4 regions of the Methylobacterium sp. CM6247 genome follow, and region 1 is predicted to be linked to each of the others. Evidence: predicted binding sites of a transcription regulator. Region 1 holds the regulator's gene; each other region holds the start of a gene.
The links. Region 1 encodes LexA, which represses DNA repair genes until DNA is damaged. Its sites were predicted from a motif close to TGTTCNNNNTGTGTTCNG; they were not measured.
Positions count from the first base shown of each region.

Region 1 (5,446 bases):
TCGTGTTCTGGCTCGTCCGCGCGCTGCTCGCCCTCATTCCGGGGCTCGCCCTGGTTTGGCCGATCAAGAAGATCGCCGCCGGCTTCGCCATGGTGGGTGTCACGGCCTATTGCGTCTTCTCGGGCTGGGATATCGCTGCCGAACGCTCGCTCATCATGACGTTGGTGATGCTCGGCGCGATCCTGGTAGATCGCCCGGCTTTGAGCATGCGAAACCTCGCGCTCGCTGCCCTCATCGCCCTCGCGCGCGAGCCGGACGGGATTCTCGGCCCGAGCTTTCAGATGTCGTTCGGCGCGGTTGCGGGCCTCATCGCTTGCGCCGGTGCGCTCAATCGCTGGATGCCGCCACGCGAAGGTGCGGGCCTCTTGGCCCGAACCTGGCGGTTTCTGGCTGTCGCGGTCCTTGGCACGCTGGCGACGACCTTGATCGCCCAGATCGCCACGGCGCCCTTCGCGACCTATCATTTCCAGACCGTCCAGCCCTTCGGCATCGTCGGCAATGCCCTGACCTTGCCCCTCGTCTCCCTGGCGGTGATGCCGGCGGCGGTTCTTGGGATCCTCGCCTATCCCTTCGCACTGGACCAGCCGGTCTGGTGGGCGATGGGGCTCGCCGTACGCGGGATGCTCACGATCTCCGGCTGGATCAGCGGGTTCGGACACGCCACGCTCGTCGTCCCGGCCTATGGCAGCACGGCACTCTGCCTGCTTGCTCTCGCCCTGCTCCTGCTGACACTTCCCGTCTCGAGCTTACGCTGGATCGGCCTTGCTCCGGCCGCTCTCGGTGTCGTGCTCGCTACCATGCCGCCGCGTTACGACGTCTACATCGACCGTGAGGGTGGCGGTGCAGCCTTCCGCGACGGGGACGGCCGATTGAGCATTCTCGGCAGCCCGCCGGCCTTCGTCCTCGAACAATGGCTCAAGGCGGATGGCGATTCGCGGAAAGTCGCCGCCGTCGCAGCCTCGCCGAGAAGCCGATGCGATACCGTCGGATGCGTCGTCGAGTTAGGACCGGGTCGGATCGTCGCCCTCGTCAAGGACAAGCGGGCCTTCGCGGAGGATTGCGAACGGGCGAGTGTGATCATCGCCCGCCGTGACGCTCCCAAAGACTGCCGGGCCGGCTTCGTCATCGATCGCGCATACCTAGCCCTACGCGGCGCCACCGCCATCCGTTTCGGCCCTGAAGGACCGCAGGTCACGTCCGCCCACCAACCTCATTCTCGTCCGCCATGGCGGCGGGCGGTCGCTGTCGTCACGCCGTCCCCTTCGCCTCCGAAGGAATCGGGACCAAGTCCGAAACCCATAGAACCCGAGGGCGACGACGGCGATCCGTCATCCGAAACGCAGTCGGACGGGCTTCAGTAACGACGGACCAGGCTGACGAGCCGCCCCTGGATCTGAACACGATCCGGACCCAGAACCCTCGTCTCGTAGGCTGGGTTTGCCGCTTCCAGAGCGATGGAGGAACCGCGGCGACGCAGGCGCTTCAATGTGGCCTCTTCATCGTCAATGAGGGCAACGATGATGTCGCCCGTATTCGCAGTGTCCTGCTTCTTGATCACGACAAGATCACCATCGAGGATACCCGCTTCGATCATCGAATCGCCACGGACCTCCAGCGCGTAATGTTCGCCGCCGGCCAGGAAGTCCGGTGATAGCGTCACGGAATGGCTCTGGTTCTGTATGGCGGAGATCGGCGTGCCGGCCGCGATCCGTCCCATGACCGGGATTGTGATCGACCTTCCGCTCTCGTCCTGGGCCTGGGTCGTTGGCTGGCGCAGGGACGGCATCGCCTTGGACCGACCGCCTTCGACGACGCTCGGCGTGAAGCGGCGAACTTCACCGGCGGGAGCGGGCTTCGACGCCGGTGCACCGGTCAGGCTCTCAGGCATCCGGATCACTTCGATCGCCCTGGCGCGATTCGGCAAACGACGCAGAAATCCGCGCTCTTCGAGGGCCGTGATCAACCGGTGGATCCCCGACTTCGATTTGAGATCGAGGGCGTCCTTCATCTCGTCGAAGGAGGGCGGGACACCACTCTCCTGCATCCGTTGTTGGATGAATTGGAGAAGATCCAGCTGCTTACGCGTCAACATACAGATCACTCTTCCACTGAAGCCAATGGCCGCGACTAACGCCGCTGAAACAAAACACGAACACGGTAGACGTTCCGCAAGTGTTCTGCAAGGGTTCCGTTAACCCGGTGGTAGAGTTTGTTCCTGAGGTGCAATGTTCCGCTCAAGCGGCCTTACCGCGGGCCGGCTTGGCGTCCGCCGGTATCACCCGCCGGGCCCTTCAATCATCCGATGGGGCTTCGTGCCGCGGGGGCTTACCCCGCCACTGTATGGCGGGCCTTCGCGGTGTCCGGCGGAGCCGCGCGCCCAGTCCCCGCCGATGACTTAGTCGGTCACCGACGGCCGGGGAGCCATGCGATATGGCGGGTACTCTGGCGGCAGCGTCGATCAGTCGAGATAGTCACCATATTTCTCGACATGGCTGGCGAGGCCGAGGCCGTGCTCGCGCACGAGGCGTTCCGCCAGATCTGCATCGCGCGCTTCCAATGCCTTGATGATCGCCACGTGTTCCTTGATCGAGTTGGCCGCGCGTTCCCCCTGACGCAGCGCGGTGTTGCGAATACCGCGGACATGCATCAGCAGGTTGCTGGTGATGTCTTTGATCACGTCGCACTGGCCGAGCGAAATGATCTTCTGGTGGAAGCGAATGTTGGCTTCCGAATACTCGTCGAGATGATCCGACGGGCGTCCTTCATAGAATTCTGGAAAGTGCTCACGCAGGCAGAGAAGTTGTTCGTCGGTGGCACGCTCGCAGGCGAGGCGCGCAGCCATGCTCTCCAAGGCAGACCAAGCCTGGATCATGCTGACAATTTCTTTCTTCGACTTCTTGATGACGAAGACACCGCGACGGGCCTCGAACCGCACGAAGCCTTCCTGCTCCAATACCGTCAGCGCTTCGCGCACAGGGGTGCGGCTCACGCCAAGGTTCAAGGACAGCTTTCGCTCATCCAGGCGAACCTCTTCACGCTGATTATAAATGTTCATGTTCGTGATTGCTTCTTTGAGCGCGTCATAAGCCAATGCACGCAAGCTTGAAGTCGCAACGATAGGCTTTACTTGAAATGTGTCGGATTTAACCATTTTTCATGCCACCTAGAATAATTTAAACTCGCACACGCGGGCGAGCACACTTGGTGTGAAGCATGCCAAACTCGCGTTTGAAATACAAGGAATGCCTCGGCCCGCTCAAAGCTCTTAACATAAGCTGAGTGGCGCTTTCCTCGCTACGGTTCGAAGAGCAGACTTCCGATTACCATGAAGGAAGGAGTTGTATTCTTCCCGTGTCGACCGGCCATGCGAAGCCTCGCGTTCGAGCGATCCGATGCTGATCGGCACAATCGTGCAAATCCGTTTGACAGTTGGTATTTGGTATGCCACCAATTGCCTATCGGGTCGGAGGGCTTACAGCAGTTTTCGACTGCTAGATCGGGTCAAAGCGTCTTCTCTGTTCGAGGCAGGCGCGGGATCGCCAGCCGGCGAACGCCGCTCGACTGGCGATAGGCATTATAAAACATGGCGATTTGGTTGTGTCCACCATCGACCCCATCAAGTCACCGCAAAGATTAAGCTGCGCGGAATACCCAAAGAGATCATAAATTTTTGGATTCCCGTTGAAGAAAATCCACGCCCCGTCGAGGGAGAATGAAACGTCACGCTGGCCGACTTCACTGCAACGCCAACTCCAAAGTCACTGCCAGGACGTCGATTTAACGTCGAGGAATCCCGCGGTCTCCGAAGCCGCATCACAATCGGGTTTGCGCTGCAAGAGAGAACCAAATCCCGCAGCGGAAAAGTTCACGTCATCGGTTCGCCGACTTTGCGGACCGCCAATCAAAATAAAACGTCAAAGAACCAGGGAGAGAACACGATGTCAGCTTTGGCCCAGAGAATCGATGTCGACGTTTCGGCCGAGCCGGAACTCACCGATGGCTTCCACCTCGTCATCGACGCGCTGAAGCTCAATGACATCAACACGATCTACGGCGTGCCCGGCATTCCGATCACCGATCTCGGTCGCCTCGCCCAGGCCGCAGGAATGCGGGTCATCTCCTTTCGCCATGAGCAGCACGCCGGCAACGCCGCCGCCATCGCGGGCTTCCTGACGAAGAAGCCCGGCATCTGCCTCACGGTTTCCGCGCCTGGCTTCCTCAACGGCCTCACGGCCCTGGCCAACGCCACGACTAACTGCTTCCCGATGATCCTTATTTCCGGCTCGTCGGAGCGCGAGATCGTCGATCTCCAGCAGGGCGATTACGAGGAGATGGACCAGCTCGCCATCGCTAAGCCCCTGTGCAAGGCCGCCTTCCGCGTTCTTCACGCCGCCGACATCGGCATTGCCGTCGCGCGGGCCATCCGGGCCGCAGTTTCGGGCCGCCCCGGCGGCGTCTATCTCGATCTACCTGCCAAGCTTTTCTCTCAGGTGATGGAGGCCGATGCCGGCGCCAAGTCGCTGGTCAAGGTCATCGATGCGGCCCCGGCCCAGCTGCCGGCCCCCTCCGCGATCAAGCGCGCACTCGATGTCCTGAAGAGCGCCAAACGCCCCCTCATCGTGCTCGGCAAGGGCGCGGCCTATGCGCAGGCCGACGACGAGGTTCGGGCTCTCGTGGAAACCAGCGGCATCCCCTACGTGCCCATGAGCATGGCCAAGGGCCTCCTGCCCGACACCCATCCGCAATCGGCGGGTGCTGCCCGTTCGCTCGTCCTCAAGGAGGCCGATGTCGTCCTGCTGGTGGGCGCGCGCCTCAACTGGCTGCTCTCCCACGGCAAGGGCAAGACCTGGGGCGCGCCCGGCTCGAAGAAGTTCATCCAGATCGACATCGAGCCGAAAGAGATGGACTCCAATGTCGAGATCGTGGCGCCCGTCGTCGGCGATATCGGCTCCTGTGTCACCGCGCTTCTCGACGGGATGAAGGGCGATTGGCAGGCCCCGCCGGCATCCTGGACCGATGCCATCTCTGCCAAGAAGGAAGAGAACCTCGCCAAGATGGCGTCGAAGCTCCGCAAGAATTCGACGCCGATGGATTTCCACGGCGCACTCGGCGCGCTGAAGACCATCATCGCCGAACGTCCGGACGCCATCCTCGTCAACGAGGGGGCCAACACCCTCGATCTCGCCCGTGGCATCATCGACATGTATCAGCCGCGCAAGCGCCTCGATGTCGGCACCTGGGGCATCATGGGCATCGGCATGGGCTTCGCCATCGCCGCCGCTGTCGAGACCGGTAAGCCCGTCCTCGCGGTGGAGGGCGACAGCGCCTTCGGCTTCTCCGGCATGGAGGTGGAGACGATCTGCCGCTACAACCTGCCGGTCTGTATCGTCGTGTTCAACAACAACGGCATCTACCGCGGCACCGATACGGATCCGACCGGCCGCGA
Region 1 covers NZ_JBTXKX010000003.1:5,256,715-5,262,160, reverse strand. Annotated here, with positions in the region: gene ACYQOP_RS25950 (ComEC/Rec2 family competence protein) at 1-1,361, shown strand, start outside; gene lexA (transcriptional repressor LexA) at 1,355-2,092, opposite strand; gene ACYQOP_RS25940 (GntR family transcriptional regulator) at 2,459-3,151, opposite strand; gene oxc (oxalyl-CoA decarboxylase) at 3,939-5,446, shown strand, end outside.

Region 2 (5,446 bases), 3.5 Mb from region 1:
GGATCAGGGCGTTCATCGCGCGGGTGTCGACATTGCGCTCGCGGGCATGCTGAACGACGTCGGTGACGAGATCGTCGGTCTCGCGAACGAGGCCGTCGAGCTGCTCCCTCGTGGTGGCCGAGCGGATGTCCCTGAGGATGTCGAGCAGACGGTCGAGGACCACGTCCACCCGCTCCCGGCGCTGGCGGGCGAGGCGCTGGCCGAGCCAGGCGATGCCGGAGCCGATCGTGCCGCCGAAGAAGGCGAGGAGGTAGACGTAATCCTCGTAGCGTTCGAACAGGGTCTGCTGCTCACGCTCGAAATAATCGACCGCCCCCGGATGGTTGGGAAGGCGGGCGCTGGTGGCGGCCACCGACGTCTCGAAATCCGGAGCCTTCATCAGGTTGGCGATGGGGGCGTTCGGCGCGAGTTTCGAGCGCCATTCGAACAGGTGCTGGGTCACGGACGCCACCGAGTAGCGGCTCACCGCGCCCCGCGCCATCAGCCGGTAGGAGGCGCCCACCGTCTTCACGTCCTCATCCGGGCGCTTGGGCCGGCCGCCGAACGTACCCGCTGGGATCGTCGCCGATTGCAGTTCCGGCATGCGCTGCACGATCGCGTCGCCATCGGGCACGGAGACGATGGTGATCTTCTTCTCGTGGGAGGCCATCTCCACCGCCCGCACCGTGGAAATCGCGGCCTTCGAGGTCGGGGCCGCGATGACGGCGACGGCGTCCACGGTGCCGGCCTGCAGGGCGGCCGTGACCTCGCCGGGCTTGAGCGGCACGAGGGCGATATGGCTGGCGGCGAGCGTCTGACCGGGTTCGGGCGCCGGCACGGCCGTGAAATCGTAGAAGGCGAGGAGATTGGTGACGAAGGGCCGGTCGGCGGCGTGGCGCTCGACGATGCCGAGGCGCTTCTTCGCAAGGTCGGGGAAGCTCTCGATCTCGCTCGCTTCCGGCGTGGCGATGAGCAGCGTCTCCTCGTGCAGGAGGGCTAAGGTCAGGCCGTTATCGGGCAGGAACACGTCGGGTCGGACCACGGCGAGGTCGGCGCGACCCGCCTGGAGCGCCGCGGCGCTGTCGCGCACGTCGTCATAGGTCCGCACATTCAGGCGCACGTCCTCCCGTGCCCGGCTCAAGGCCTGGGCGTAGGTTTCGAGCAATTGCGCCTCGGCCCCATCGCGAGGGCCGACCGCCACCGTGAGAACGGTCGGGCGCGACAGGTAGACCACGGCGGCCGCCAGGACGGCGAAGCCGAGGCCGAGCGCGACCAGGAGCCACTCGCGCTTCAGGAGGAATGCCGGCATGACATGCATGCGTCCTCTCGGGGTAAGACAGGAAACCGGTTCACGGTCGAGACGATGCGCGACATGATCCTGAAACCTGTCCGAAGCGTGATGAACCGATGAACGCTCGAAACGTTGCAGCGGGTCGGCCTGGGCCCTCTCGTGAGGCAAAACCCACGCCCCGCGAGGCAAAACCTAATACCCGCGAGGCAAAACCCACGCCCCGCGAGGCAAAACCTACGCCGCCGGTCACGGCCGCGTATCTGGAGCGCGTCGCCCTGCACTATCTGGAGCGCTACAGCGCCTCCGTGGCGATGCTGCGCCAGACCTTGGAGCGCCGGGTCGCCAAGAGGTGCCGGCTCCGGGACGAAGACCCGGCCACCTTCGCCGAGACCATTGCCGCCATCGTGGAGCGCGCCCGTTCCTCCGGCCTCGTGGACGATGCCCGGTTCACCGCCGCGCGGGCCGCGACCCTGCGCCGGCGCGGGACCTCCGCCCGCGGCCTCGCGGCCAAGCTCGCGGCCAAGGGAGTCGACCGGACGCTGATCGCCGAAACTCTGGAGACCGAGCGCGACCGGGGCGAGGAGGAAGGCACCAATGCGGAGGAGGTGGCGGCCCGCGCCTATGCCAAGCGCCGCCGCCTCGGCCCGTTCCGCCGCCCCGACCTCCGTGCCGCCCACCGCGACAAGGATCTCGCCTCGATGGCGCGGGCCGGGTTCTCGTACGGATTGGCGAAGACGATCGTCGACGAGGAGGTGAATGCGGAGGACGGGCTCGACCGGTGATGGAGGTATCTCCGTCAGCCGAGCGGTGCTTCCGCCTCTCCCCGCGTGCGGGGAGAGGGCTTCATGCCCCCTCGTCGGGGCATGAAGCGAGGCGGCAGCCGAAGGTGGGGGGCCGAGCCGTACAAGCCTCATCCGGATTCACCCCCTCACCCCCGCTTCGGCTTTCGCCTGCGCTCGCCGCATGGACGACAAGGTCCATGCGGCCCTCTCCCCGCCCGGCGGGGAGAGGGGACAGCACCCTGCGGCATTTCCGACCCGGCCCGACAAAAACTTGAACGAAACACGAACGACGCGCATGTCCCTGTCATGGACGAGACCCTCGCCAAGAAGCTGCGCATCCTGGCCGATGCCGCGAAATACGACGCCTCCTGCTCCTCGTCGGGGGCACCCAAACGGGTGGCGGGCAAGGGCGAACTCGGCTCCACCACCGGGGCCGGCATCTGCCACGCCTACACGCCGGACGGGCGCTGCATCTCGCTCCTGAAGATCCTGCTGACCAATTACTGCCTGTTCGATTGCGCCTATTGCGTGAACCGGCGCTCCTCCAACGTCGCTCGCGCCAAATTCACCGTCGAGGAGGTCGTGACCCTCACGGTGGAGTTCTACAAGCGCAACTACATCGAAGGGTTGTTCCTGTCCTCGGGCATCATCAAGTCGCCCGACCACACGATGGAATTGCTGACGCGGGTGGCCAAGAGCCTTCGGCGCGACCACGGCTTTCGCGGTTACATCCACCTGAAATCGATCCCCGAGGCGAGCCCCTGGCTGGTGGAGGAGGCGGGGCTCTATGCCGACCGGCTCTCGATCAACCTCGAACTTCCAACCGATGCCAGCCTGCACCGGCTGGCGCCGGAGAAGAACGGCCCGGTCATCCAGAACGCGATGAAGCAGATCGGCGCGCGGATCACCGAGGCGAAGGCCGAGAAGCGCCGGTTCTCGCCCGCCGGCCAGTCGACGCAGGTCATCGTCGGCGCGGACACTACCACCGACGAGGCGCTGATCCGCAAGAGCGCCCTCCTGTACGGCTCGTTCAACCTGAAGCGGGTCTATTACTCGGCCTTCAGCCCGATCCCCGACGGCTCCGCCATCCTGCCGCTGAAATCCCCGCCGCTCCAGCGCGAGCACCGGCTTTACCAGGCCGATTGGCTGATCCGGTATTACGATTTCTCCGCCGACGACGTGGCGGATGCCGCCGAAGACGGCATGTTCTCCCTCGACATCGATCCGAAACTGGCCTGGGCCCTGAAGCACCGGGGGCGTTTCCCCGTGGACGTGAACGCCGCCGACCGCGAGATGCTGCTGCGGGTGCCGGGCCTCGGTGCGCGTGCCGTCGACAAGATCGTGAAGGCGCGCCGCCACACACGGCTGCGCCTGGACGACGTCGCCCGTCTCACCTCCGGCCTGAAACGGGCCCGCCCGTTCCTGATCGCCGCCGATTATCACCCGGGCCCCGGCGGTACCGACCGGCTGGACCTGCGCGCCAAGCTCGTCGAGCCAGCGCGGCAGCTGAGCCTGTTCTGATGGACCGCGATGGTGAGCACCACCCTCCCCCCTCTGCGGGGGAGGGTGCCTGCGGAGCAGGCGGGAGAGGGGACGACCTTTCCGGAGATGGCGCTCCCCTCTCCCAACCCTCGCTCACGCGAGGGCCACCCTCCCCCGTAGAGGGGGCAAGGTCGGGTGGATCACTCCAAACGATCACCCTCCGCGAGGGCGCCGATCTCGACGGGTTCCGCGCCGCAGCGCGCCGGCTCGCCGCCGCATCGGTCCCGCCCGATAGAGTAGTCTGGTCCATCGGGCAGGCCCCCGGCCTGTTCGGACAGGTCTCCCAGCCAGAATCCGGCTCCGATGCGCCACTAAGCCTGCCGCGCGCGGTGGCCGACCTGATCCGCATGGTCGTCCCGCACCGCGACCCCGAGCGCTACGCCCTGCTCTACACCCTGATCTGGCGCATCACGCACGGCGAGCGTGGCCTGCTGGAAGTGGGAAGCGACCCGCTGGTCCATCGGCTCGACCGGATGCGCAAGGCCATCGCCCGCGACCTGCACAAGATGCACGCCTTCCTGCGGTTCCGGCGGACTGAGGCCGACGGTGTCGAGCGCTTCGTCGCCTGGTTCGAGCCGGACCATCACATCCTGGAGGCGGCAACCACGTTCTTCGTCTCGCGTTTCCGGTCGTTGCACTGGACGATCCTCACGCCGGACGGCTCCGCCCACTGGGATGGGGAGACCCTGACCTTCGGCCCCCTGGGACGACGCGAGGATGCGCCCGAGGCCGACGGGTTCGAGGCCGGCTGGCGCGATTATTATGAGAGCACGTTCAACCCCGCCCGCACCAACCTCGTCGCCATGCGGGCGGAAATGCCGAAGAAGTATTGGCGCAACATGCCGGAAACAGCGGCGATCCCCGGCCTCGTCCGCGCCGCCTCAGCCCGCACGGAAGCCATGATCGAACGGGAGCCGCAAATGCCGACCAAGCGTAACCCCGCCAAGGCCGTCGCCGCCATGTCCGACCAGGATCCCACCTCCCTGGAGGAGCTCAATGCCATCATCCGGCGCTCGGAGCCCCTGGTGCCGGGCGCGACCCAGGCCGTCCTCGGCGAAGGCCCTGCCCATGCCGCCATCGCCTTCGTCGGCGAGCAGCCGGGCGACCAGGAGGATCGGCAGGGCCGCCCCTTCGTGGGACCGGCCGGGCAGCTCCTGTCCCGCGCCATGGCGGATGCGGGCATCCAGCGGAACGCGGCCTACCTCACCAATGCGGTCAAGCATTTCAAGTTCGAGGAGCGCGGCAAGCGCCGCATCCACCAGAAGCCCACTGCCGGCGAGGTGAGCCATTACCGCTGGTGGCTCGACCGGGAGCTGGATTTCGTGGCCCCCAAACTCGTCGTGGCCCTGGGCGCCACCGCCGTCCTGGCCCTGACGGGCAAGGCGATCCCGATCACCCGCGCCCGCGGCCCCGCTTCTTTCGGCAAGCCCTATGAGGGCTTCATCACGGTGCACCCCTCCTACCTCCTGCGCCTCCCCGACGAAGCCAAGGAAGACGCTTACGCGGCCTTCGTGGCCGACCTGAAACGGGTCGGGGATCTGGCGCGAACGTTGGGGGGATAGCGGCTTGGCCACGGGATCCGGCTCTACGATCGATGACCTTGCCCTAGCTGCGGGTACGACCTGCGCATTCGGGTGTCACGGGTCCGCCTGAGATGCCTCGGGTAGGATAGAAAAGTCTGATGACCGTAGCGACCCCGGAAGAGGGATCGTCCGCGTTGCTGGACGTCATGCAGCGACCCAGCCAGAGCACGGCGTGTCGGACCGTCACCCGTCGATCGACAGCATGACGCGATGCGGGATTGGGACATACGGACCAAGAGATCTTGCCTCCTCATCCCAGATCTCTGAGG
Region 2 covers NZ_JBTXKX010000003.1:1,795,620-1,801,065, reverse strand. Annotated here, with positions in the region: gene ACYQOP_RS09290 (TAXI family TRAP transporter solute-binding subunit) at 1-1,297, opposite strand, end outside; gene ACYQOP_RS09285 (RecX family transcriptional regulator) at 1,387-2,052, shown strand; gene ACYQOP_RS09280 (putative DNA modification/repair radical SAM protein) at 2,359-3,573, shown strand; gene ACYQOP_RS09275 (UdgX family uracil-DNA binding protein) at 3,573-5,156, shown strand.
Region 2: a site for LexA is predicted at 2,324-2,341, ahead of ACYQOP_RS09280 (putative DNA modification/repair radical SAM protein). Genes of this name have one in related genera too.

Region 3 (5,446 bases), 3.2 Mb from region 1:
CGGTATCGTAGCTGATGTCCCGGTTCGGATAGGGATTGAAGCCGTTGCGGTTCCACTCCTTGTAGGCATGGACCGAGGCGTTGAGAAAACCGGCCGGCACGTCGAAGGAAAGGTTAAGACCGCCGACGACATTGCGCTTGCGGGGGCCGAAGGCGGTATCCTTCGTGTTGGCGTCGAACCCGTAGGACAGGGAGATATCCTTGACGAGGCCGGGCACCACGAACGCCTTGGTCCCGGTGAGCGCGTTGAGGCTGAGTGTGCCGCGGTAGAGGCCGTAGACTTCCGTCGCACCCTCATCGCGAAGCAGGAACCCGCCAGGCGCGTTGGTAGTACCGGCTCGCTCCTGCGCTCCAGATTTCAGGATGTCGAGCGAGAACAGATTGGTGCCGTAGGCCCAGGCATTGGCATGCGCGACATTGAAGATCTGTTTGGGGATACCGCGCGAGCGGAACGACCCGTCGGCGTCCCGCACCCGTATACCCGGCTCGGCGGCGGGGAACTGGTAGTGGTAGCTCACCTGGGTATCGGTAAAGAGAAAGAACGGCGAAGGCGCATCCGGAAGGGGTGGCTGCGCGCAGGCCGGATCGGCGGCCAGCGCCGGTGCCACTGCCGCGCAGGAGACCAGCGCGGTCGCCAGGAATGTCCAGAAGCCCGTCATATTCAATCCCGGAGCGCGGTCCGCCCAGTCGGGGCTCCGGTCAATAGCGGATTAGACAGTTTACCGGAAGGACGAAAGCTGGTTCTCCCGTGGGACGATGGGCAACTATGTAGCATAAACCGTTAAAACAGGCGTCGAGCCGGACGAGGATTTGCGCCTTGGACCATCCGATTCACCGGGCGAGTTCGCGCAGGCCAAGGCGGATAAGGGTCTTGGCTTCGGCGCCCTCACCGGCTCCCTTCATCGCGGCGGCGATGGCGGCGGAGGCCTGGACCGGGGCGTAACCGAGATTGACCAGGGCCGAGATGGCATCGGCGGCGGGCTGAGGCGCGGTTCGATCCTCCACCGCTCCGGAGAGGGCCAGGACGGCGGGGTCGATCGGCGCGAAGGCGGGGGCCTTGTCCTTCAATTCGGCGGTGAGCCGGGCGGCGAGGCGTGGCCCGACCCCGGGCGCGCGGGCGATGGCGGTCTTGTCACCCATGGCGATGGCGGTGGCGAGGGCCTCCGGCTCCAGCACGGAGAGCAGGCCGAGGGCCACCTTGGAGCCGACCCCCTGAACGGTCTGAAGCAGGCGAAACCATTCGCGCTCGGCATCGGAGCGGAAACCATAGAGCCGGATCATGTCCTCGCGGACATGGGTCTCGATGGCGAGGGAAGCGGCCTCGCCCGCGCCCGGCATCCGCTGCAAGGTCCGGGCGGAACAATGCACCACGTAGCCGACCCCCTGCACGTCGAGGATCACGAAATCCTCTCCGTAGGAATCCACCACACCCTTCAGCTTGCCGATCATGCATCATCTCGTCATCAGAGACAGGGTCTTATCAGGGACCGGCCCTCCTGTCCGACCAGCCATAGAGAAAGTGACCGCATGATGCGCACGCGCCTCCTCGCCCTCCTGCTTCTGGCCTCGCCCTGCGCCTACGCGCAGGAGACGCCACCTGATGCCGGCCCGTCGCGCGACCCGACCCAGGTCAAGCCCGGCACCTACGTGCTCGATCCGGCACACGGCAAGATCACCTGGTCGGTGATTCATCTCGGCTACTCGACCTATTATGGGCAGATCACCGATGTGGCGGCCAAGGCCGTTCTGGATCCGAAGGAGCCGGCAAAGAGCCAGCTCAGCGTCACCATCGGCATGGCCAGCATCAACGGCCTCAACGATGCCTTGAACAAGCATCTCCAGGCCCCCGAGTTCTTCGACACGGCCAAGTTCCCCACCGCCACCTACACGGCGACCCTGGTGGAGCCCACCAGCCCGACCACGGCGCGGATCACCGGCACCCTCACCCTGAAGGGTGTGACGAAACCCGTCTCCTTCGACGCCACGTTCAACCAAGCCGGCACCAACCCCGTCGACAAGCGCTACACCGTGGGCTTCGATGGCTGGGCCGTGATCAAGCGTTCGGATTTCGGTGTCTCGGCCTTCGTGCCGGCAGTGAGCGACGAGGTGAGCCTGCGCCTGGAGGGCGAGTTCAAGGCCCAGTAAACCCGCCCAGGACGTAAAGCCCCCTCTCCCCGCGCCCAGCGCCGGGAGAGGACATGCTCACCTCTTCGCCAGAGCCGCCGCGATCCGTGCGGCGGCAAGCCCGCTCACCCCGGCGACGGGAGCGTGGAGCTTCTTCAGCGCATGCGCGCCGCGATGATTGGCATGGGTGACGGCGATGGCGAGGGCATCGGCGGCATCCGCCGTCTTGAACTCGGCCTTGGGCATCAGAAACTTCACCATCGCCTGGATCTGCACCTTCTCGGCATGGCCCGAGCCGCAGACGGTCTTCTTCACCAGGTTGGCGGCGTATTCAAAGACCGGCAGACCCGCCAGAGCCGGCACCAGCAGGGCGATAGCGCGGGCATGGCCGAGCTTCAGCGTCGCCTGCGCGTCCTTGTTGACGAAGGTCTCCTCCACGGCGACCTCGTCGGGCGAGAAACCCGACACGACGCGGGTGATGCCCTCGTGCAATTCCCGCAGACGCAGGGCGAGAGGCAGGTCCCCATCCGACGTCACCACGCCGCAATCGACATAGGTCAATTTCGTCCCGACGACGGAGATGAGACCCCAGCCGGTCCGGCGCAGGCCGGGATCGATGCCGAGGATGCGGATGAAGCCGGTCATGCGCTCAAAACCAGAGGTGACAAAATCATGGGTTGGACAGGTCCGGGCGCGAGCGCCGCGCCGATCTGAGCGTTAAGGACATATCGTGAACGAAGTCTTGTGCCAAGGCATGGGCGATGGCATGGGCAAGACATTGCCGCCCTCGTCGCCTGAGCTGGCGGGAAACGATCCTATCCATGGGGGGACGGACCCACAGCGTCGTGGTCACCGCCGTCCCACCGGATCTCGTCGCCCGTCTCTACGTCTCCAGCGCGTAGCTCGTCGCGGATACCGGCGACGCGCGCGTAAGCTCCCGTTCCATAAGCCCGACGTATCCGAAAAATCAGAATTCCAATGCGGATATCGAGACTTGCCGGCGGAGCTCCGACTGATTCCTGAGCATCTGCCTCTGGCTAATCCTGCCGATCGCCGGGCCCGGAGCTCAGTTCAGCGGGAACGTTCCGACAGGGCCGATCCTGGCGGCAACCGTTCTGGCGGGGCTCGGAACGCTGACGCGCTGGCGTTGGTCAACCGCTTCCTCCACACCGTAAAAGCAGCCTGATCCTGGCTTCGCTCGAACGAAGCGGATGCCGGATCAGCCGAGCACGCGCGGCACCGGACCGAATCCCGGATCCGCCATCACGAGGGGGACTATCGGATCTGGAACGATCGCTTGTGGCTCCGGGCCGCTCACCCTTCGAGCTTGGCGACCAGAGCGTCGGAGAGAGCGAAATTGACGTAGACGTTCTGGACGTCGTCCTGGTCTTCGATGACTTCGACGAGGCGGATCAGCTTCTCGCCGGTCTCGTCGTCGACCTCAATGGTGTTCTGGGCCTTCCAGATCAGGGCCGTGCGGCGCGGCTCGCCGAATCGGGCCTCCAGGGCCTTGGAGACCTCGCCGTAGGAATCCTGGGCGCAGGTGATCTCGTGGCCATCCTCGGAGGAACGCACATCGTCGGCGCCCGCCTCGATGGCAGCCTCGAGCATCGTGTCGGCATCCGCCACCTTGGCGTCGAACTCCACCACGCCGACATGGTCGAACATGAAGGAGACGGCGCCGGTCTCGGCCAAGCTGCCGCCGGACTTTGTGAAGGCCGAGCGCACGTCGGAGGCGGTACGGTTGCGGTTGTCGGTCTGCGCCTCGACGATGAGGGCAGCGCCCCCCGGGCCGTAGCCCTCGTAGCGGATCTCGTCGTAGCTTTCGGCGTCGGCGCCCGAGGCCTTCTTGATCGCGCGCTCGATATTGTCCTTGGGCACGTTCTCGGCCCGTGCCGCGATGATGGCGGCGCGCAGGCGCGCATTCATCGCCGGGTCGGGCATGCCGAGCTTGGCCGCAACCGTGATCTCGCGGGCGAGCTTGCCGAAGATCTTGGAACGGACCGCATCGACGCGGCCCTTGCGGTGCATGATGTTCTTGAACTGGGAATGGCCGGCCATAGCGTGACCTTGGGTCGTGTCGGAGGTGGAGCGGAAGTGCGCGCGCGCGTCACCGCAGCGGGGTTGGGCCGGGTTATAGGCCGGGTCCGCTCATCGAGGCAACGCGGTGAGGCCCCCGGCGTTGATGCGGCAGGGGAGTTTCTCTCCCCGCAACGGGGACAGAAGCGATGGCAGACGAAGGAAACGGCGGCGCGGTGCGGCCCTGGTGGCGCCTTGCCTTTACCGCCTGCCTCGGCATCGTCGCGGGCTCGACTTTGTTTCCGCGGCCCGCGAAAGGGGTCACCCCGCGTGCCGGGCGTGCCAGTCCTTCAACGCTGCGAGAGTGACGACGTCGCCGGGCCATGCCGATCCGGCGAGATGGCTATGCGGGGCCTCCCGCTCGCCGAGATCCGAGACTGCCGAGAACGCGCCCTCCAGGCTGTGACCACCGGTATAGAGGCTGCGCGTGGCGATGACCGGCAGGCCGGCATCCAGGGCAGAGCGAATGCCGGGGGCGGAATCCTCGAAGGCGATGGCCTCGCCCGGTTCGACCCCGAGGCGCTTCAGGGCGAGCACGAACACGTCTGGATGGGGTTTCTTGCGCTCGGCCTCGTCGCCGCAGGCGATGGCGTCGAACGGATTGCCCTCGGGGAAATTCACGGCGATCAAGGTATCGATATTGGGCCTGCTCGTGGTGCTGGCCACCGCGAGACGTAGGCCCGCGCGTTTCGCCTCCTCGACCAGGCGCGCAATGCCAGGGCGCAGGGCGAGCGCCCCCTGCGTGACGAGATCGCCATAGATCCTGGTCTTGCGGTCGTGGATCTCGCTCATCTGGACGCGACGCTGCGCATCCGGCTCGCCATGCTCGGTCCGCACGTAATGCGCGAGCCTCTCCTTCCCGCCCATGACGGTGAGAAGGTCGGCATAGGCCTCCGGCGACCAGTTCCAGTCGAGCCCCAGTTCGGCGAAGGCCCGGTTGAATGCCTGTCGGTGCAGGTCCTCGGTCTCGGCGAGTGTCCCGTCGACGTCGAAGATCAGCGCCTTCAGCATGCGACGGTGCCGCTGGCGCCCGCCCGGATGGCGGCGATGCGCCCGGCATATCCGGCGGGCCCGCCCTTGAATACGGCGCTGCCGGCCACGAACGCGTTGGCTCCGGCGGCAGCGGCGAGGCCCACATTCTCGGGCGTGATGCCGCCATCCACCTCGATATCGATGTCGCGTCCGGCGCTCATCGCCTTGATCCGGGCGATGGTCTCCAGCGTCGAAGGGATGAAACTCTGCCC
Region 3 covers NZ_JBTXKX010000003.1:2,071,958-2,077,403, reverse strand. Annotated here, with positions in the region: gene ACYQOP_RS10585 (hypothetical protein) at 1-658, opposite strand, end outside; gene ruvA (Holliday junction branch migration protein RuvA) at 831-1,448, opposite strand; gene ACYQOP_RS10575 (YceI family protein) at 1,527-2,144, shown strand; gene ruvC (crossover junction endodeoxyribonuclease RuvC) at 2,202-2,768, opposite strand; gene ACYQOP_RS10565 (YebC/PmpR family DNA-binding transcriptional regulator) at 3,438-4,184, opposite strand; gene ACYQOP_RS10560 (HAD-IA family hydrolase) at 4,464-5,213, opposite strand; gene rpe (ribulose-phosphate 3-epimerase) at 5,207-5,446, opposite strand, start outside.
Region 3: a site for LexA is predicted at 2,843-2,860, ahead of ruvC (crossover junction endodeoxyribonuclease RuvC). Genes of this name have one in related genera too.

Region 4 (5,446 bases), 2.2 Mb from region 1:
CAGATCGAGCCGGAGATGCCGGACGGCTGGCGCACGGAGGCGCCCTCGGCTGTTCCCCATGGCGACGGTGAGGTGCCGCCCCACGCCCTCGACGCGGAGGGGCTGAAGCGCATCCGCGACGGGTTCGTGGAGACGGCGAAGCGCGCGTTACGCATCGGCATCGACGGGTTCGAACTCCACGGCGCCCATGGCTACCTGCTGCACCAGTTCCTCTCGCCGCTCTCCAATAGCCGTACGGATGCCTATGGCGGCAGCCTCGCGAACCGGATGCGCTTTCCGCTGGAATGTTTCGAGGCGGTGCGTGAGGTCGTGCCGGCGGGCAAGCCGGTCTGGATGCGGGTCTCGGCCACCGATTGGGTCGAGGGCGGCTGGACGCTCGACGAGACCGTGGAACTGGCCCATGCGCTGAAGCGGCGCGGTTCGGCGGCGATCCACGTCTCCACCGGCGGCCTCTCCACGCGCCAGGAGATCCCGCTCTCGCCCGGCTATCAGGTTCCCTTCGCCGAGCGGGTGAAGGCCGAGACCGGGCTCACCACCATCGCGGTCGGCCTCATCACCGAGGCGGCCCATGCGGAATCGATCCTGGCCGAGGGCAAGGCCGATGCGGTCTCGCTCGCCCGCGCCATGCTGTACGATCCGCGCTGGCCGTGGCATGCGGCGGCCGAGCTCGGCGCCCAGGTGAGCGCGCCCAAGCAGTACTGGCGCTGCCAGCCGCGCCAGTTCAAGACCCTGTTCCGCGACACCCAGTTCGGGCAACGCTGACCCGATTTCAGGCAAAGACCATGGACGACGACATCACGACGATCACGGTGCAGCGCGTCCGCTACGACGAGGAGAACGGCATCAGCCTGATCTCCGGCGCGGATGACGAGGAGGAGCCGGCCGGCTACTTCATCATCCAGATCGAGAAGGGCGACCCGGACGGGCCGCTCATCGAGATTTTCGGCGAAGACCTCACCCAGTCCGACGGGGTGAGGGCCTTGGAGATCGGCGTGCGCCACCTGCTCTTCAGCTTCGAGCCGACGAGCCTCATCGGGGCGGAGATGCCGATGGTGCGGATCGAATCGATGACGGAGATCGCCGAACTCGCCAAGGCGCGGCTCAGGGTCGCCTTCGGCAAGCGGGCGCGGCTGGCCTGATCCGGCCGCCCTATTTCGCCACCGCCCCCACCAGCGGCCCCAGCGGCCGGCTGATGTCGGAGCGGTTGATGCCCGGCGCGTAGAGGCTGGACACGCTGCCGTCGAGGAACAGCGCGTTGGCGCAGCCGAGCGTGTCCTTGAACAGGCGGGCGAAGGAACCGAAGGTCACGGGGCGCTCGGAAATGGCGAAGATCGCCGTGCGGCCGTCGTCGCGGACGCCGACGCCGTTGCGGATCTTCTGGCTCGGCCCGTCGGTGGAGATCTTCGGATGGATCTTGCCGTCGATCACCAGCATCGGCCCCGATTGGGTGGCGAAATCCGGCTTGATCTTCTGGCGCAGGTAGCGGGCCGTGTCGGCGACGCCGGCGCGCTCGCCCTTCACGTAGAAGATACCATTGGGCTTGAGGTGAAAGTTGCCCGGCCCGTTGGCGGTGGAGACGCCCTTCATCTCGCGGCCCTCCTCCACATAAAGGCCGACCGGCGCCTGGCCCTTGTCGTACATGCCGCCATTCATGGCGAAGCTGAGCTTCGGCCCGATCTTCTCGCCCAGCGTCGACAGCGACGAATAGGGCAGGCCGTCGGTGCCGAGCCAGAACACCCGGACCCGCTCGCGGCGCAGATCCACCGTACAGATCGTGAAGGTCTCGCCCTCCGACTGAACCGCCTTACACGGAGAGGGTGTGGTCGGCGCGGCCCCGGCGGGCAGGGAAGCGAGTCCGGCCACGCCCGCGAGGAGCATGGCTCCGGCAAAGGCTCGGGCAACAGCACGGGCAAGGTTGGGTCGCGTTGACGTCATCGGTGAATCCCGGGGCGAACGAACCGTCCGCCGTCCCATGCGGACGGCGTGGCGCGGGGTGTCCTCGCCCGAAACCGGAGGCGTTTTCAAGGCGTGACGGTCGCCCGTCTCACCGAGCTGTGATCGGCACGGCCGGTGCGGGACAAAATGCGCCATGAACCCTTTGCGGAGCCGGGGCGTTCTGCAACCACTGGGGACAAGAACCTGTCTTTGGAGACAAGACGATGAAACGCATTGTTCTGGCAGCGACCGCGATGGTCGGCGCTCTGGCGATGATCCCGGCGACGGCGGAAGCCCGTGGCTGGGGCGGCCATGGCGGCGGATTCGGCCATGGTGGCGGGTTTGGCCATGGCGGCTTCGGACGCGGTGGATTCGCCCATGGCGGCTTCGGCCGCGGGGGCTTCGGTCACGGTGGCTTCGGCGGCTATCGCGGCGGCTTCCGGAGCGCGGGCTTCGGCTATCGCGGCGGCTGGGGTGGGCATCGCGGCTACGGCTGGCGCGGCGGTTACGGCCGTGGCTACGGCTACGGCCTCGGCGGTCTCGGCCTCGGTGTGGGCCTCGGCCTCGCCGCTGGCGGGCTCTATGGCGGCTACGGTGGCTATGGCGGATACCCGGCCTACGGGTATGGTTACGCCCCGGCCGCTTATGGCGGATACGGCGGTTACGGTGGCGAATGCTACACCGTCCCGCGCACCCGCTGGACTCCCTACGGACCTCGCCGGGTCCTGGTCGAGCGCTGCTACTGAGCCGGTCTCGTTCGAGATGACTTCAATAGGAAAGGGACCGCCTCGGCGGTCCCTTTTTCGTTGCCCCCTCGGCCAACCCATACGCTATCGCCGGCCTCGCTCGTCCTTGCGCATCGGCATGGCATCGATAGTGGAAAACAGGCGGGGGGCCGGGATCGGGGCGGCTTCGACGAGCTTCGCGTCGCCGTCCTTGCCCACCAGCACGACACGGAAGTCCCGCTCCCCAATCCCGAAGCGGTTGCGGATGCTTTTGGCCTCGGCGCCTGTCCCGATCGCCTCCACCACGACGAGGTCGCGCTCCGCGTAATCCGCCCGTCGCGCCCGCGCCTCGCGTCTCTGCTCCTCGATTCGCGGATCTTCACCGTCCGGAGCGACGATGACCAGAACGCGCGATGTCCAGCGATGGGCGGCGAGGGGATCTTCGGCGAGTGCCTGCGACGCAAGGCCGGACATGGCAGCGATACTGGCGAGGAGAAGCGGGCGGGTCATCGGGGTATACCGGTCGAGGTGACGGGCATGTGCCCATGGGCGTCAACGCTGCTCGGCGCGGGCGGTGCCCCGGCCCTGCGACGGGAACACCCCGAGCCAGATCGGCCTTGTCGAAATGTCCCTCGATTCCCGCACGCCCGTTCAGCGGATTCGTCATCACAACCGGAGCGTCAGATCATGGTCGCCGTGAACCGCAGCATCGTCCTCGCCTCCCGTCCGCACGGAGAGCCGACCGCCGCGCATTTCCGGCTCGAGGAGAGCCGCACTCCGACGCCAGGGGAGGGGGAAGTGCTGCTGCGCAACCGCCTCCTCTCCCTCGATCCCTATATGCGCGGACGGATGAGCGCGGCGAAATCCTATGCCGAGCCTGTCGCCATCGGCGCGCCCATGGTCGGGGCCACCGTATCGGAGGTGGTGGCCTCGCGGCATCCGGATTTCCACGAGGGCGACGTGGTGACCGCCTTCGGGGGCTGGCAGGATTTCGCGGTCGCCAAGGGACAGGGCCTGCGCAAGCTCGATCCCGCGGCGGCGCCGGTCAGCACGGCGCTCGGCGTCCTCGGGATGCCGGGCATGACCGCCTATACCGGCCTCCTCACCATCGGGCAGCCGAAGGCGGGCGAGACCGTCGTAGTCGCCGCCGCTGCCGGGCCGGTAGGCTCCCTCGTCGGCCAGATCGCCAAGCTGAAGGGCGCGCGCGCCGTCGGCATCGCGGGCGGTCCTGAGAAATGCGCCTACCTCACCGACGTGCTCGGCTTCGACGCGGCGGTCGATCACCGCACCGACGACCTGCCCGGCGCGCTGGCCGCCGCCTGCCCCGACGGAATCGACGTGTATTTCGAGAATGTCGGCGGCGCGGTCTTCGACGCCGTACTGCCGCTCCTCAACGACTTCGCCCGCATTCCGGTCTGCGGCCTCGTCTCGGGCTACAACCTCACCGAATTGCCACCGGGGCCGGACCGCAGCCCCGTCATCATGCGCGCCATCCTGACCAAGCGCCTGACCCTGCGCGGCTTCATCGTGTGGGATTTCGCCGACCAGGAGGAGGAGTTCCTGAGCGAGGTCGGAACCTGGCTGAGAGAAGGGCGCATCCAGCATCGGGAAGACATCGTCGACGGACTGGAGGCGGCGCCGGAGGCCTTCATCGGGCTGCTGAAGGGCCGGAATTTCGGCAAGATGCTGGTGCGGATCGCGTGACCAGCAGGTGCGCGATCCTTGCGCGCCAAAACGAACAAAGATAGAACATCGACCTGTGATCGATGGGGACAAATTCGCCCTTCCGATTGCGGGCCGCCTGTCCGAAGTTCATGAAGGGCGAACGGGACGGACGGCGTGTGAGGCCCTTCCGTCAGTGAGATCGATCGAGAGGAGAGCGGCATGGCCGGCAGCGTCAACAAGGTGATTTTGGTGGGCAATCTCGGGCGCGACCCCGAGACCCGGCGCCTCGCCTCCGGCGATCCCGTGGTCAACCTGCGCATCGCCACGTCCGAATCCTGGAAGGACAAGGCCTCGGGCGAGCGCAAGGAGAAGACCGAGTGGCACTCGGTGGTGATCTACAACGAGAACCTCGCCCGCGTGGCCGAGCAGTACCTGCGCAAGGGCTCGAAGGTCTATATCGAGGGCCAACTCCAGACCCGGAAATGGGCGGACCAGTCCGGCGTCGAGAAATACACCACCGAGGTGGTGCTCCAGCGCTTCCGTGGTGAGCTCACGCTCCTCGACGGTCGCAGCGGCGGTGGAGAGATGGGCGCCGACGACGAGGGCGGCGGCCAGATCAGCCGTGGCGGCGATTACGGCGGCGGCCGTGGCGGGGATCGCGGAGGAGACCGGGGTGGCGATCGCGGCGGGGAATACGGCGGCGGCCGTTCCTCGGGCGGCGAGCGTCGGCCGGCGGCGAGCACCTCGAAGCCCAATTACGACCTCGACGACGATATCCCGTTCTAGGGATCTGCCGTTCCCGTCAACGGCATCCGACGGACGGGACGCATTACGAGAGTCACACATCTCGCGAGCGGCGCGGGTCCCCTCTCCTGGAAGGAGAGGGACAGGGTGAGGTGTGTGACATTTTCGAAGATGGACCACACCTCGCCCCAACCCTCTCCTTACAGGCAGGGCGATCGCATATGACACCACGCCGTCATTCCGGGTCGCCAAAGGCGAGCCCGGACCCGGAGGGCCGCGCCAGAGGCGTGCAATCCAGAGCCGCCGACAGTGTAAAGTCCTGCACCACTTGTGTTTCTGGATCCCGGGCTCCGCTGCGCGGACCCGGGATGACGGGG
Region 4 covers NZ_JBTXKX010000003.1:3,034,282-3,039,727, forward strand. Annotated here, with positions in the region: gene ACYQOP_RS15290 (NADH:flavin oxidoreductase/NADH oxidase) at 1-762, shown strand, start outside; gene ACYQOP_RS15295 (hypothetical protein) at 783-1,139, shown strand; gene ACYQOP_RS15300 (phosphodiester glycosidase family protein) at 1,150-1,878, opposite strand; gene ACYQOP_RS15305 (hypothetical protein) at 2,160-2,681, shown strand; gene ACYQOP_RS15310 (DUF4174 domain-containing protein) at 2,766-3,170, opposite strand; gene ACYQOP_RS15315 (NADP-dependent oxidoreductase) at 3,348-4,364, shown strand; gene ssb (single-stranded DNA-binding protein) at 4,545-5,111, shown strand.
Region 4: a site for LexA is predicted at 4,395-4,412, ahead of ssb (single-stranded DNA-binding protein). Genes of this name have one in related genera too.